2 regions of the Pseudarthrobacter lactosi genome follow, and region 2 is predicted to be linked to the other one. Evidence: riboswitches for the same ligand, from Rfam matches in the RefSeq annotation. Region 2 holds a riboswitch; the other holds the start of a gene.

Region 1 (7,319 bases), on a different contig from region 2:
TGCTTCGGCCGGGGCCTCGGCTGCGTCAGACTGCTTTGACTTCTTGGTGATGGCTTCCGGGATAATCACGGAACCCTTCTCCGGGGCGACAAAGGCGACCTTCGGAGCTTTGGTCTTCAGGGTGCCTTCCTGGCCCGGGAGGCCCTTGAACTTCTGCCAGTCACCGGTGATCTTGAGGATCGCGGCAACCTGCTCGGACGGCTGTGCGCCGACGCCGAGCCAGTACTGGGCACGGTCCGCGTCAACCTCGATGTATGAGGGCTCTTCGGTGGGGTGGTACTTGCCGATCTCTTCGATGGCACGGCCGTCACGCTTGGAGCGTGCGTCCATGACGACGATGCGGTAGTACGGTGCGCGCATCTTGCCAAAGCGCTTAAGGCGAATCTTTACGGCCACTTTTGTGGTCACTCCTGTTTCAGAAAAGGGGTAAACCGACGTTCTGCACCCGTGGGGCGGGCCATACTTGAAGGTTCAAAGGACAGGATCCAGACGCGGAGAGAGGGGCCACGCAGATCGAGTACCTATTTATTGTGCCAGATCAGCGTCCGGATTTCGACTTGACACGTACGGATGGAGCAGCCGGCCGGCCACGGCGGGGCCTAGGACGACCAGACATAGACCCCGGTACGCGCGGCGTCATCGATCGAGTTGGCCAACTCGGCGAACTTCTGGACATACGCCCGGGCCTCGGCCACACCGAAGGGCATGTCATCCTGGGCGGCCCACTTTTCAGCGACGTCGTCCAGGACATTACCCTCGCCCTCAGTCTCGTAGCTGAGCAGGTCCGCCAGTGCGCGCACCATGGCCGGTGGAACCCCCAGGAGCGAATCGCTGGCCACGTCAACCATGGCCAGTTCGTAGTCAGCGCCACTGGCGTGCACCGCAGCACCGGCAAGATCGCCAAGCTGTTCGATTTCGAAATCGCTGATGCCGGGAATCCGCAGACCCTGGCCCGCCGGGGAGCCGCCCGCATCCAGCACGACCGCCCGCTTCAGTGCGGCATCGTGAGTGGAAACAAAAATTTCAGTGAAGCCCATGGGAACAACCCTCATTCCGTCGACAGTGCGGCCCAGAAGGACTGCATCAGGTGCCGCCCCGGCCGTTCAGAATCAGCCTAGTACAACGTGCCCCGCACATTTGGCATCCGCACTCAGCGGACGGCGACACGGATCCTGTTGCGCCATGGATCCTCGAAGCGAAGCTCGGCGCCCGTGTGGTGCGAGGCCACGCCGGCGACCTTCAGACGGTCGGCGAGCGCACCGACGTCGTCCGCGGAAGTCACCTCGATGAGCACTTCACCCAGGCCCAGGGTGTCCTTGCGCGGACCGGCGCCGCGGCTGTTCCAGACGTTCATGGCCATGTGGTGGTGATACCGGCCGGCGGAGACAAACAGCGCCTGCCGGTGCCAGCCTGCCGTCTTTTCGAAGCCCAGCGTGCCGACGTAGAAATTGTGCGCCGACTGGACGTCACCCACCTGGAGATGGACGTGGCCCACCCCGGCTTCGGTGGCCTGCTGGCCGGCCACGGACTCCTGGGTCAGGTGCTGCTCAAGGTAGCGCTGCGGTGGCAGTGCCAGGCTGTCCATCACCACATCCTTCCCATTCCAGGACCAGTTTTCACGGGGCCTGTCCCAGTACAGTTCAATGCCGTTGCCTTCGGGGTCATTGAAGTAGAAGGCCTCGCTGACGAGGTGGTCGGCACTGCCTGTGAAGGATCGGGGGTCGTACTGGGCCGTGGTGGCTACCGTGGCAGCAAGCGACGCCTGGTCATCAAAAAGCAGTGCCGTGTGGAACAGCCCGGCCTCTCCCCTGCCAGGCAGGTTCAGGGACGGGGCGGCCGCGAGATGGACCAGAGGGCGCTCCAGGCGGCCGAGGTAGACGCCGCCGTCCTCTTCGGCCACAACCTCCAGGCCGAGTGCGCGCTGGTAGTAATCGGTCATCAGCTTCATGTCGCCCACCTTGAGCATCACGGTGCCCATGGAGAGGTCGGCAGGAAGGAGATCCCGGCTGGTGGCTTCTGCAGTCATTGAACGCTCCCGGTCCATTGGCCTTCGGTCGAAGGCGGCTATGACTTTAATTTACTTGAAGCTTCAATATAATTCAAGTGGTTGAGCAGACTGGTTGCGACCACTTCCCCGTGATTGCTGTCACCGGGCCGCCCTCGGCCTGTGGTAGCTTCGACTTGACCACACGGGAGCCCTTGCAGGGGCTGAGATCGGGCTGACGCAGCCTGCGACCGTTGAACCTGTCCGGGTAATGCCGGCGAAGGAAGTGAGTATTCATTGAATACACAAGAAACACAGCTGATCCCTGCCCAGATTGAGGCCGACAAGGATCAACCGCTCCAGCCAGAAACCCAGTCACTGAAGTCCCACTCGCTGGCGTACATCACCGATGAAGCAACGGGCATCCAGGTTCCCGTGACCGAAATCGCGCTGGAGCCGTCGCCGAACGGCGAAGCGAACGGGCCTTTCCGGACGTACCGCACGGCGGGTCCGGGCAGCGATCCTGTGGTGGGCCTCAACCCGTTCCGCTCGGAGTGGATCGCCGCCCGCGGCGACACCGAGCCCTACAGCGGGCGGGAACGGAACCTGCTCGACGACGGCAGGTCTGCCGTGCGCCGCGGTGCGGCCTCTGCGGAGTGGAAGGGGGCCCAGCCGGTGCCCCGCCGCGCCGTCGACGGCCACACCGTCACCCAGATGCACTACGCGCGGCAGGGTCGCATCACCACCGAGATGCAATTCGTTGCGCTCCGCGAGAACTGTGACGTGGAGCTGGTCCGCAGCGAAGTCGCTGCCGGCCGCGCCATCATCCCCAACAACATCAACCATCCGGAATCCGAACCGATGATTATCGGCAAGGCCTTCCTGGTCAAGATCAACGCCAATATCGGTAACTCCGCCGTGACCAGCTCCATTGCTGAGGAAGTGGACAAGCTCCAGTGGGCCACCCAGTGGGGCGCCGACACGGTGATGGACCTTTCCACCGGCGATGACATCCATACCACCCGGGAATGGCTCATCCGCAACGCTCCCGTGCCCATCGGCACGGTGCCCATCTACCAGGCCTTGGAGAAGGTCAACGGCGAGGCCAACGCACTGACGTGGGAAATCTTCCGGGACACCGTCATTGAGCAGTGCGAGCAGGGCGTGGACTACATGACCATCCACGCCGGTGTGCTGCTGCGTTACGTGCCGCTGACGGCCAACCGCGTCACCGGCATCGTCTCCAGGGGCGGTGCGATCATGGCGGGCTGGTGCCTGGCCCACCACCAGGAGAACTTCCTCTACACGCACTTCGACGAGCTGTGCGAGATCTTCGCCAAGTATGACGTCGCGTTCTCCCTGGGCGACGGACTGCGCCCGGGAGCGACGGCTGACGCCAACGACGCCGCCCAGTTCGCGGAGCTGGACACCCTGGCGGAGCTGACGCAGCGGGCGTGGGAATTCGATGTGCAGGTCATGGTGGAGGGCCCCGGGCACGTCCCGTTCCATTTGGTGCGGGAAAACGTGGAACGCCAGCAGGAACTCTGCAAGGGCGCACCGTTCTACACACTGGGGCCGCTGGTCACGGACATTGCCCCGGGCTATGACCACATCACGTCCGCCATCGGCGCCACTGAAATCGCCCGGTACGGCACAGCCATGCTTTGTTACGTCACGCCCAAGGAGCACCTTGGCCTGCCGAACAAGGACGACGTGAAGACCGGGGTGATCACCTACAAGATCGCCGCCCATGCAGCGGACCTTGCCAAGGGACACCCGGGCGCCCACGAACGGGACGATGCCCTGTCCAAGGCCCGGTTCGAGTTCCGCTGGCGGGACCAGTTCGCGTTGTCCCTGGACCCGGTTACGGCGGAGGCCTTTCATGACGAGACGTTGCCGGCCGAGCCGGCGAAAACGGCGCATTTCTGCTCGATGTGCGGCCCGAAGTTCTGCTCCATGAAAATCAGCCAGGACATTAGGGACGAATACGGTTCCGCAGATTCGCAGGCGGCCATCGCCGAGGCCTACAGCGGGATGCGCGAAAAGAGTGCGGAGTTCCTGGCCGCCGGCGGGAAGGTCTACCTCCCCGAGCTTCGGATCCCTGCCGGGAGCTGACGGCTCAGGAAGCCTGAACCGAGCGTGACTTGCCGACGCTGGCGATGAAGGACCGGATGGCTCGGTCACCTTCGGCAGAGTCCTGGGGCCGGTGTCCTCCCGCAGCAATGCGGTGCAGGGCACCGGTTTCCTGCAGGTATCCGGCGATTTCCTCGTAGAGCGGTTCCCAGCCGCCAGTCAAGACCATGGTGGGAACGCCAGGAACAATGTGCAGCGGGGCATCCCAGGACGGGGCCTGCAGCCGGAGCCGGCGAGCTGACCGTTTTTCCTCCGGCGTTGCGGGCTCCTGCAGGTCCGCCGCGAACATTCTCCTTACGAACTCACGCTGGAAGTCGTCATCGCTGAGTTGGTGCCGGATGTCGAACAGCGGTTGCATCAGCGCCCTGTGGGCAGACGTGGCCGGCAGTTCCGCGGTAAGTGACAAGCACGCCGGTTCAACCAGCGTGAGGGAAAACACCAGGTCAGGGCGTTCGACGGCGGCCATCATGGCCGCAATGGCGCCCTCGGCGTGGGCCACAACATGGCCGCCGGCGGCACCGCGGCCGTCGTCGGCCAGTGAGCGCAGGATGATGGCGGTGTCTTCGGCGAACGAGGACTCCAGGGGCTCAGCAACGGGGTCAAAGCCGTGCCGCCGCAGGAACAGGGCGTCGTACGTCAGCGCCATTCCGTGCTGGCGCGTCCACGCCGCCGCACCGAAAGGTCCGGCGCCGTGCACGAACACTACCCGCTGTTTGAACATGACCCAACCCTATTCCACGGCGCCGACATCCCGATTGGGCAGCAGTAAGTGTAGGCGTGAGTGCTCAACACAACACCTGCTGCTACCCGGCCGGGAGGGGTGGTTACTTGCCGAGGAACTTGTCGAATCCCTTGGGCAGGTTCAGCTGCGAAGGGTCGAAGTCGCCGCCCTGCTGGCCGAACGACGCCCCCGTGGGAAGTGCTTTCGCCGCGCCGGCCCGCCGGGCTTCGGCGTCCTTGAGCTCCTGGGCAGCCTTGGCAGGGTTGCCTGAACGGGCCTTCTTCTTCGGCGCGTTCTTACCGCCCTTCCGCGCACCGCCGGGGCCGGCCATGCCGGGCATCCCCGGCATTCCGGGCATGCCGCCGCCCTGGGCCATTTTCTTCATCATCTTCTGGGCCTGGCCGAAGCGCTCCAACAGGCCGTTGACCTCGGATACGTGCACACCTGAACCGCGGGCGATGCGTGCCCGGCGGGAGCCGTTGATGATCTTCGGGGCGACGCGTTCGTGCGGCGTCATGGAACGCACAATCGCTTCGACACGGTCGATCTCGCGCTCGTCAAAGTTCTCCAGCTGCTCGCGGATGTTCTGCGCACCGGGCATCATCATGAGCATCTTCTTCATGGAGCCCATATTGCGGATCTGCTGCATCTGGGAGAGGAAGTCGTCCAGGGTAAAGTCTTCCTGGTCGGCGAATTTCTTCGCCATCCGGGCGGCTTCGTCCTTGTCCCAGTTCTTCTCGGCCTGCTCAATCAGGGTGAGTACGTCACCCATGTCCAGGATGCGGGAAGCCATACGGTCCGGGTGGAACAGCTCAAAGTCATCCACACCCTCGCCGGTGGAGGCGAACATGACCGGCTTACCGGTGACCGACGCAACGGACAGTGCGGCACCACCGCGGGCGTCGCCGTCGAGCTTTGACAGCACGATTCCGGTGAAGTTCACGCCCTCGTCAAACGCGACAGCCGTGTTCACGGCGTCCTGTCCGATCATGGCGTCAATCACGAACAGCACTTCATTGGGGACAATGGCGCGGCGGATCTGGCTCGCCTGCTCCATCATCTCGGCGTCAACACCGAGGCGCCCGGCGGTATCAACAATCACGACGTCGTGCAGCTTCTGGCGCGCTTCCTCGACGCCGGCGCGGGCGACGGCAACCGGGTCACCGGCGGGGTGCTCCAGTTCCGAGGTGGCTCCGGGGTGCGGTGCGAAAACAGGCACGCCAGCACGCTGGCCGACAACCTGGAGCTGCGTGACGGCATTGGGCCGCTGAAGGTCACATGCCACCAGGAGGGGGCTGTGGCCTTGGGCCTTGAGCCATTTGGAGAGCTTGCCCGCGAGGGTGGTCTTACCGGCACCCTGGAGGCCGGCCAGCATGATGATGGTGGGGCCGGTCTTGGCCAGGCGGATGCGGCGGGTCTCGCCACCGAGGATCTCAACGAGCTCCTCATTGACGATCTTGACGATCTGCTGGCTAGGGTTCAGCGCCCCTGAGACCTCTGCCCCGAGGGCACGCTCGCGGACGCGGGCCGTAAATTCACGCACCACGGAAACGGCGACGTCGGCATCCAGGAGGGCGCGGCGGATCTCCCGGACTGTGGCATCAACGTCGGCCTCAGTGAGGCGGCCCTTGCCACGGAGATTCTTGAAGGTTGCTGTCAACCGGTCAGAGAGTGAATTGAACACGCGCCGCGCACTTCTTTCAGTGGATTTACAGGGGGGACTCGACTATCTAGGGTACCAAGTCGGGCTTGCCGGATGGCATGCTGGCAGGGTGACGAGCCAAACGAGTGTAAAAACCCTGCTCATTCTGGGCGCCTCAGGCGATCTGACCGGCCGCCTCCTGCTGCCGGGACTGGCCCGGCTGGTGGCTACCGGCCGCGCCGATGGCCTGACCCTGGTGGGCGCCGGATCCGACGCCTGGACACCGGAACAGTGGCGTTCCCGGGTGCACGAGGCCTTTGCCCCCGCCGCGGAGACCGCCGACGCGGCTGGAAAAAAGGCCCTCACCGCTTTGGCGAAGGCCACGGCTTACCACCAGCTTGATGTTACGGCGGACGGAGCCCTCGCGGCACTGTTGGCCGGACTGGAAGGCCCCACCGCCATTTATTTTGCGTTGCCTCCCCATGTCAGCCAGCTGACCTGCGAGTCCCTGCACCGCGACCAGGTTCCGGCCGGAACACGGCTGGTCATGGAGAAGCCCTTCGGCTCCAGTGAGGCCTCGGCCCGTTCCCTTAACCACACGCTCGCTGCGCTGGTGCCGGAGGACCACATCCACCGGGTGGACCATTTCCTGGGCAAGGCAACGGTGCTGAACATCCTGGGCCTGCGCTTTGCGAACAATTTCCTCGAACCCGTCTGGAACCGCGAGCATGTGGAAAAGGTCGAGATCATCTTCGACGAGGACCTGGCGCTGGAGGGCAGGGCAAGGTATTACGACAATGCCGGCGCCCTGCGCGACATGATTCAGAGCCACCTGCTGC
Region 2 (7,319 bases):
CCACATCGGCTACATGGTGTTCGGCCTGGCGATGTCCTCGGTGGCCGGGCTGGGCGCCGCCGTGTTCTACGTTGCCCACCACATCACCATCCAGACCAGCCTTTTCCTGGTCACGGGCCTGATCGAACGCCGCGGCGGCAGCTCCTCCGTGGACCGGCTGGCAGGCCTGGCCAAGCTGTCACCCATCCTGGCCCTGCTGTTCTTCATCCCCGCCATGAACCTGGCCGGCATCCCACCGTTCTCCGGCTTCCTGGGCAAGGTGGGACTCATCCAGGCAGGCATCGAACTGGGCACGCCCCTGGCCTACGCCCTGGTGATCGGCGGCGTTGTCACCAGCCTCCTGACCCTGCTGGCCGTTGCGAGGGTCTGGAACCGCGCGTTCTGGCGCAAGCCCTCGGACGCTGAGCACCCGGATCCCGTCCTGCTCGCTGAGCCCGAGGATTCGGACACCGGCAGCCGGGCCGGCCGCAAAAACGTCACACTGCTGCCCCGCACCATGGTGGGCTCAACCCTGGGCCTGGTGGTCCTGGGGGTTTCCCTCACAGTCTTCGCCGGCCCGCTGTTCAAAGTTTCGGACCAGGCCGCCCACGAAATGCTGGACCGGTCCGCCTATATCCAGGCCGTACTCGGCGAGGACACCCAAGTTCCCCCGCTGGCACTGAAAAACGGAGGGGGCAAATGAGCCGCCGCCGGATCTCCCTGCGCCAGGAACTGCCCCTGCTGGTATGGCTGGTGATTGTCTGGGCAGCCCTGTGGCAGGACTTCAGCCCCGGCAACCTGCTCTTCGGCGCCTTGCTGGCCGTCCTCGTGGCCCGGATGTTCTACCTGCCGCCGGTGGAACTCAGCGGCCGCTTTAACATTCTTCACGCAGTGCCGTTTGCCCTGCGTTTCCTGGGCAGGGTGGCGGCAGCCAGCGTTGAGGTTATGTATCTGGCTGCTGTCCGCGGCCCGCGGGTGGTCAATGCCGTCGTCGCGGTGCCGTTGCGGAGCCACCAGGACCTGATGGTCACCGCTACCGGGCACGTGATCTCGCTGATCCCGGGCTCCCTGGTGGTGGAAGTGGACCGGTCAACGTCCACCCTGTACCTCCACGCGCTCAACGTCAGCAGCCCGGAAGAGGTCGCGAGCCTCCGCGAGGAGGTCCGCTCCATCGAAGCGGGCCTGATCAGGATCATGGGCACCCGCGACGAACTCGAAGCAATCCGGCAGGAGACCGCAGCATGATGCAGACCGTCCTGGCTGTCACGGCAGTCATTCTTTCGTTGGCAGCGGCAGGAGCCATCATCAGGATCTCCCGCGGCCCGTCGCTGCTGGACAGGGTGCTGGCCTCCGACGTCCTGCTCGCGATCCTCGGCGCGGCCCTGTGCATCGACATGGCCGTCAACCGGCACCTGAACAACCTGATGCTGCTCGTGGCGCTGTCCATCGTCGGCTTCATCGGGTCAGTGACGGTTGCGCGCTTCGTGGCCGACCGGCGGGAGCAAGCCAATGAGTCCTGAGGCCAGCGTGGTTGATAACGTCATCGATACCGTGTCCGCGGTTTTCCTGGTGCTGGGCGCCTTCATGTCGCTCGCCGCCGCCGTCGGGCTTCTCCGTTTCCCGGACCTGCTGAGCCGCATGCATGCGGCCACCAAGCCCCAGGTGCTAGGGCTGTTCCTGCTCCTGGCGGCCATCGGCCTGCAGCTGCGCACCTGGTGGGTGTGGCCAGTGCTGCTGGTGGCCTGGATTTTCCAGCTGCTGACTGTGCCGGTTTCGGCCCATATGGTGGGCCGCGCCGGTTACCGCACCAAACACCTGCACCGCGAGCTCCTCAGCTCCGATGAACTCGAAGCCGTGGTTCAGAAGACGGCCCAATCAGCCCGGGATGAGTCATCCAGGGATGAAGCGTCCGACGGCGGCCGGCGGGACTGAAGGTCAGTCGCCGGCGGCCTGCGCGCCAGGGTTAGGCGTTGCCAGGGTTAGACGATGTCCTGGGACTTGGCAAAGCGGGTGATGGCCCGCTGCGTGCCGCGGTTGGCAAGCACCTGGATGATGGTGCTGACCGAGGCCGAAATGAGCGCGAACGTCAGCGCCGAGCGCAGGGTGGTGGGAGTGTCTTCGTCCTTGCCGGTGGGGGGCTTCCGGCCGGTGGACTTTTCCCACACGGTATTGACCACCTTGGTGCCGACGAATCCGGCGCCGAGGCTGATAGCCGTGCCGAGCAGCTTGATGAACAGGTTCATTCGTAGAACTCCTTGTGAGCGGATCCGGGACTGTCTTTAGCCTAACCCGGCTGCATGGACTCCAGAATCTCCCGCAGGGCTTCCACCACAAGATCGTGGTCCAGCATCTGGGGCAGGCCCGAGACCGTCACCGTGGCCACGGCGCCCACGCCGGCGACGTAGACCGGGAAGCATCCGCCGTGGGCCGCGTAGACGGTTTCGTCGTACCAGCCGTGGTCCTCGATGCGGCCGCCGTGCAGCCTGCCGCGGAGGCCCACCAGCAATGACGGGATCTCGTATCTGGCGGCGGTGCGCTGCTTGGCCCGGATCCAGTGCTCGTTGTCGGGGGTGGCGCCGTCCAGGGCCACGTGGAACAGGACCTGCTCGCCCTTGGTGATGTCGATCGCGATGGGCAGCCGGCGCGATTTGCCGAGCTCCACCAGCAGCAGCCCCAGGTTGAGGGAATCATCCCTGGTGAAATGGGGAAACTGCAGCTCGCTGATCTCGCCCTCGATGCGGGTAATCAGGGCCTCCAGGAGCCCCGCCGGCTGAGGCACCGTCGCATCGGGATTGAACGCAGTCACAGTCGGGTTATTGGCAGTCATGGCCCACAATCTACTCCTCCCGCGGTGTAAACTTGACCACGCCCATCAGGGCAGATTTATTACGACAGGGGAGCGCCGCCGTCGGACATCACTGGCTTTGCCAGGGAACCGCAGGTGGGCGCTGAGAGTGCGGACAGCCGCAGACCCTCGAACCTGATCCGGTTAGTACCGGCGCAAGGGAGTCGAGTTCTCGAAGTGTCCGGCCAACGGCGGCAGCGCCGCACACCGGGGCACTTTCCCCTCCTGTTCCTCAGGAGGACCGAATGACAACTGCAGCAATCAAAAAGACCGGCAATACCTGGCGTGTTGTGGACATCGTGGTGGCGGCGCTCATCGCCATCACCGGCGGCGTGATCTTCTGGGCCTGGTCCCAGGGCGCCGGCATCGTTTCCGCCCCCATGAACGCCGTTTACCCCCCGCTGACCGGCCTGATCGCCGGCGGCTGGATGATCCCGGCCGTGCTGGGAATGCTCATCATCCGCAAACCCGGTGCGGCGCTCTTCTGCGAAGCGGTGGCCGCCACCGGCGAACTCATCATGGGCTCGCAGTACGGCGCCACGGTGCTGATCTCCGGAATCCTGCAGGGCCTGGGCGCTGAACTGGTGTTCTTCCTGCTGGTGTACGGCAACTTCCGGTTCAAGTCCTTCCTGCACCAGAAGTACAACCTCATCGCCGCGCTGCTGGCCGGTGCCGGGGCGGGCCTGTTCTGCGGCCTCAATGACTCCTTCCTCCCGTGGGGCTGGAACATCGCCTACGAGCCCGCCGACAAGCTCGCGTACATCGTGTTCTGCACCATCTCCGGCGCGGTGATTGCGGGCGCCTTGTCCTGGATCGCCACCCGCGGCCTGGCCAAAACCGGCGTGCTGAGCTCGTTCGCGTCCCGGAAGGCAGCGTCGGAGCCCGTCTTCAACTGATGACCGCTTCCAACGCCGGCACTTCCGGAGTGCGCCCCGCCGCGGTGTCCGCCCGGGGCTGGGGCTGGCGGCATGCCGGACGGTCCACCCCCGCCGTCCGCGGGCTCGACCTCGACATCGCTCCCGGCGAGCGGGTGCTGCTGCTGGGCCCGTCAGGCGCGGGCAAGTCAACGCTGCTGCACGCGCTCGCCGGGGTGCTGGGGGATGAAGGGGACGACGCCGACGAAACCGGTTCGCTGCTGATCGACGGAGTGGTGCCCCGCGGGCAGCGCGGCCGCTCGGGGCTGATGCAGCAGGATCCGGAAACGCAGGTGGTTTTGTCGCGCCTGGGTGACGACGTCGCCTTCGGTGCCGAGAACCTAGCCGTGCCGCGGGATGAGATCTGGCGGCGCGTCCATGAAGCGCTCGACGACGTCGGGCTGCGAAGTGCCGGCGCAGGGTTGAACGCCGGTGGCGGAGCCGGTCTTAATGCCGACGGCGGAGCCGGTTTGGGCGCCGACGGCGGGACTGGTGCCGCCGGGCTCTCGTTGGAGCACCCGACGTCGGCCCTGTCCGGCGGACAGAAGCAGCGCCTGGCGCTGGCTGGGATCCTCGCGATGCGGCCCGGGCTGATCCTGCTGGACGAGCCCACCGCGAACCTGGATCCAGCCGGCGTGCTGGAAGTCCGCGACGCCGTGGGCCGCTGCCTGGACAAAACCGGCGCCACACTCGTTGTGGTGGAGCACCGCGTGTCCGTCTGGAAGGACCTGGTGGACCGGATTGTGGTGCTGCAACCGGGCTCAGCAGGAGGTTCCGCAGCGGGCTCCGCTGGAGGTTCCGCCGGCACGTCCGCAGTCCTGCTGGACGGGCCGCCGGACCAGGTGCTGGCGGAGGCCCGGGAGATGCTGATCGGCGCGGGCGTCTGGGTGCCGGGGTATGTTCCGGCAACGCGCCGCCGCACGTCCGCAGGCTCCGGTGAACTGCTGCTGGCCGCCGAGGATCTGGCTGTCTCCCGGGAGCGTCCGCGGCGCCGCGGCTTCCGGACCATCCCGCCCGTGCCGGTACAGCAGGGCATCACGGCCCAGGTCCGTTCCGGCCACGCACTCACCGTCACGGGGCCCAACGGCGCCGGCAAGTCAACGTTCGCGCTGACCCTCGCCGGACTGCTGGCGCCGGTGGCGGGGAAGGTGTCCGCCGCCGTCGAGCTTTCCGAGGGGGCAGGGATCGACCCCTTCAAATGGAAGGCCAACCAGCTGATTTCCCGCATCGGAACCGTGTTCCAGGAACCCGAACACCAGTTCGTCACCGGCCGCGTGCTGGACGAACTGATGTTCGGTCCGCTGCACCTGGGCCATGGCGAGGAGCGGGTTGATGAACTGCTGGAACGGCTGCGCCTGACGCACCTGGTGGACGCCAATCCGTACACACTGTCCGGCGGCGAAAAGCGGCGCCTGTCGGTGGCCACCGTCCTCGCGGCACACCCGCGCGTGCTGGTGCTCGACGAGCCGACGTTCGGCCAGGACGCCAATACGTGGGCCGAGCTCGCATCGTTCCTCTCCGAACTGCTCGACGCCGGGACCTCCGTGGTTTCGGTGACCCACGACCAGGAATTCAGTGCGGTCCTGGGCGGGGCCGAACTGCGGCTCGGCCCGGCCGCACGCGGCGGCGCCCGCCAGGCAGCAGGTGCGGCATGAGGGATGCCCTGACCCTCCGTGGCAACCAGGCGCTGCTGACGCGCGCCAACCCGCTGGCCAAGTTCGCCGTCGTTTTCCTCATCACCCTGGTGCTGGCGCTCTCCATCGACTGGGTGTCGGCCTCGGTGGCGCTTGCGGCTGAGCTGGCGCTCTTTCCGCTGGCCGGCCTCACCCTGCGCCTGCTGTGGCAGCGCGGCTGGCCGCTCATGATCGCGGCCGCCTTGGGCGGCTGGAGCACGGCGATCGTCGCGGCGGACAGCGGCGCTGTACTGCTCGACGTCGGGATCTGGTCCATCAGCGAAGGTTCCCTGCAGCTGGGGATCGGTTTTATGCTCCGCGGCCTGGCGATAGCGCTGCCGGCGATCCTGCTGATGACCTGCACAGACCCCACTGACCTCGCCGATGCGCTGGCCCAGAAGGCCCGGCTGCCGCACCGGTTTGTCCTCGGCACGCTGGCCGCGATGCGGCTGGTGGGACTGATGGCCGAGGAATGGCAGACCATCGGCATGGCGCGGCGGGCCCGCGGGGTGGGCTCGCAGGGCAGCCCGCTGCAACGGCTGCGCGCCACCCTCGGGCAGAGTTTTGGGCTCCTGGTCCAAGCCATCCGCCGGGCGTCCCGGCTGGCCATCACCATGGAAGCGCGCGGTTTTGGCACCACGCAGCGGACGTGGGCCCGGGAATCCACATATTCGACGCTGGACGCCTGGGTGCTGGTGGGCGGCGTGCTGATCGCGGCGGCCGCAGTTGTTGCTGCAGCCGTATTGGGGACCTGGAACTTCGTCTGGCGGTAGCTGGCGTGCTCTGCGGGTAACCGCCTGGCGTGAATACCAGCACGACGCCGATCCGTCGCTGGAGCTGCGCACCGGAGGGTCCGACGTCGTCAGCTGGATTCCGCGCACGCGCGACGGCGCTGCGCTGGTGGATGAGGTCTGTGACGCGCTGACGCCGGACGTTGTTTCGGTGAGCGAGGACTACTTTTGGGTGGCCTGCGAGGCATCCAGCACGCGGGCTATCGTCAGGCACCTGCGCAAGGTTCTTGGCGTGGACAAGCAGCGGATCAACGCGTTGGGGTACTGGCGGGTGACGTAGGGCCTCACCGCGCGGTTTGTCGAATATCGCATGGGGCGGGTATTCTGGCCGCCATGCCGCGCATGGGACTTCGAAACACCACTTAATAGCTCACCTGTGATATTTTTTACCTATGATTCAGGAAACCGCCGAGCATATCGCCGCCACACTCAGGGACGCCAGGACTGAGAAGGGATGGACCCAGGGCCAACTCGCCGGCGCGCTGGGAACCAGCCAAAGCGCCGTCGCGCGGATGGAGCAGGGCAAGCAGAACCTGAGCCTGAAAATGATCCAGCGGCTTGAAATGATTCTCGACCGCAGCATCGTCAAAGTGGGCAAACCGCAGATGACGCACCTGCGGATCGAAGGCGGCCGCACGCTGTCCGGGGCAGTGGATGTCAACAGCAGCAAAAACGCCGGTGTGGCGCTGCTGTGCGCCAGCCTGATCAACCGCGGCACCACCGTCCTGCGCCGCCTCGCCCGGATCGAAGAGGTCAACCGGATTGTGGAGGTCCTGACCAGCATCGGCGTCGAATGCACGTGGCTCAACGACTCAGACCTCCAGCTCCGTCGCCCCGCCGTCCTGGACCTCGACGCCATGGATGTGGACGCCGCGCGCCGCACGCGCAGCGTGATCATGCTCCTGGGCCCGCTCCTGGACGAATCCGCGGAATACCGCCTGCCATATGCCGGCGGGTGCGACCTGGGCACGCGCACCGTTGAGCCGCACATGCAGGCGCTGCGCCAGTTCGGTCTCACAGTGGAAGCGACTGCCGGTTTCTACGCCGTGCAGGCTCCGCCGCCGGACACTCACGACCGCTCCTTTGTGCTGACGGAGCGCGGGGATACCGTGACCGA

Evidence for each region. Region 2 has a riboswitch for thiamine pyrophosphate ahead of ACZY0Q_RS18045 (ECF transporter S component). Riboswitches for the same ligand answer to the same signal wherever they lie in the genome.
Region 1: another riboswitch for thiamine pyrophosphate. It lies ahead of thiC (phosphomethylpyrimidine synthase ThiC); the one in region 2 lies ahead of ACZY0Q_RS18045 (ECF transporter S component).

The regions. Positions count from the first base shown of each region.
Region 1 covers NZ_JBVAYS010000001.1:911,476-918,794, forward strand. The annotation lists gene rpsP (30S ribosomal protein S16) at 1-396, opposite strand, end outside; gene ACZY0Q_RS04235 (hypothetical protein) at 600-1,037, opposite strand; gene ACZY0Q_RS04240 (VOC family protein) at 1,151-2,026, opposite strand; TPP riboswitch at 2,180-2,287, shown strand; gene thiC (phosphomethylpyrimidine synthase ThiC) at 2,282-4,099, shown strand; gene ACZY0Q_RS04250 (alpha/beta hydrolase) at 4,104-4,838, opposite strand; gene ffh (signal recognition particle protein) at 4,942-6,522, opposite strand; gene ACZY0Q_RS04260 (glucose-6-phosphate dehydrogenase) at 6,611-7,319, shown strand, end outside.
Region 2 covers NZ_JBVAYS010000004.1:188,513-195,831, reverse strand. The annotation lists gene ACZY0Q_RS18075 (Na+/H+ antiporter subunit D) at 1-682, shown strand, start outside; gene ACZY0Q_RS18070 (Na+/H+ antiporter subunit E) at 679-1,224, shown strand; gene ACZY0Q_RS18065 (MrpF/PhaF family protein) at 1,221-1,499, shown strand; gene mnhG (monovalent cation/H(+) antiporter subunit G) at 1,489-1,911, shown strand; gene ACZY0Q_RS18055 (DUF4235 domain-containing protein) at 1,959-2,222, opposite strand; gene ACZY0Q_RS18050 (heme-degrading domain-containing protein) at 2,264-2,806, opposite strand; TPP riboswitch at 2,863-3,004, shown strand; gene ACZY0Q_RS18045 (ECF transporter S component) at 3,070-3,720, shown strand; gene ACZY0Q_RS18040 (ABC transporter ATP-binding protein) at 3,720-5,393, shown strand; gene ACZY0Q_RS18035 (energy-coupling factor transporter transmembrane component T family protein) at 5,390-6,184, shown strand; gene ACZY0Q_RS18030 (SIP domain-containing protein) at 6,138-6,482, shown strand; gene ACZY0Q_RS18025 (UDP-N-acetylglucosamine 1-carboxyvinyltransferase) at 6,595-7,319, shown strand, end outside.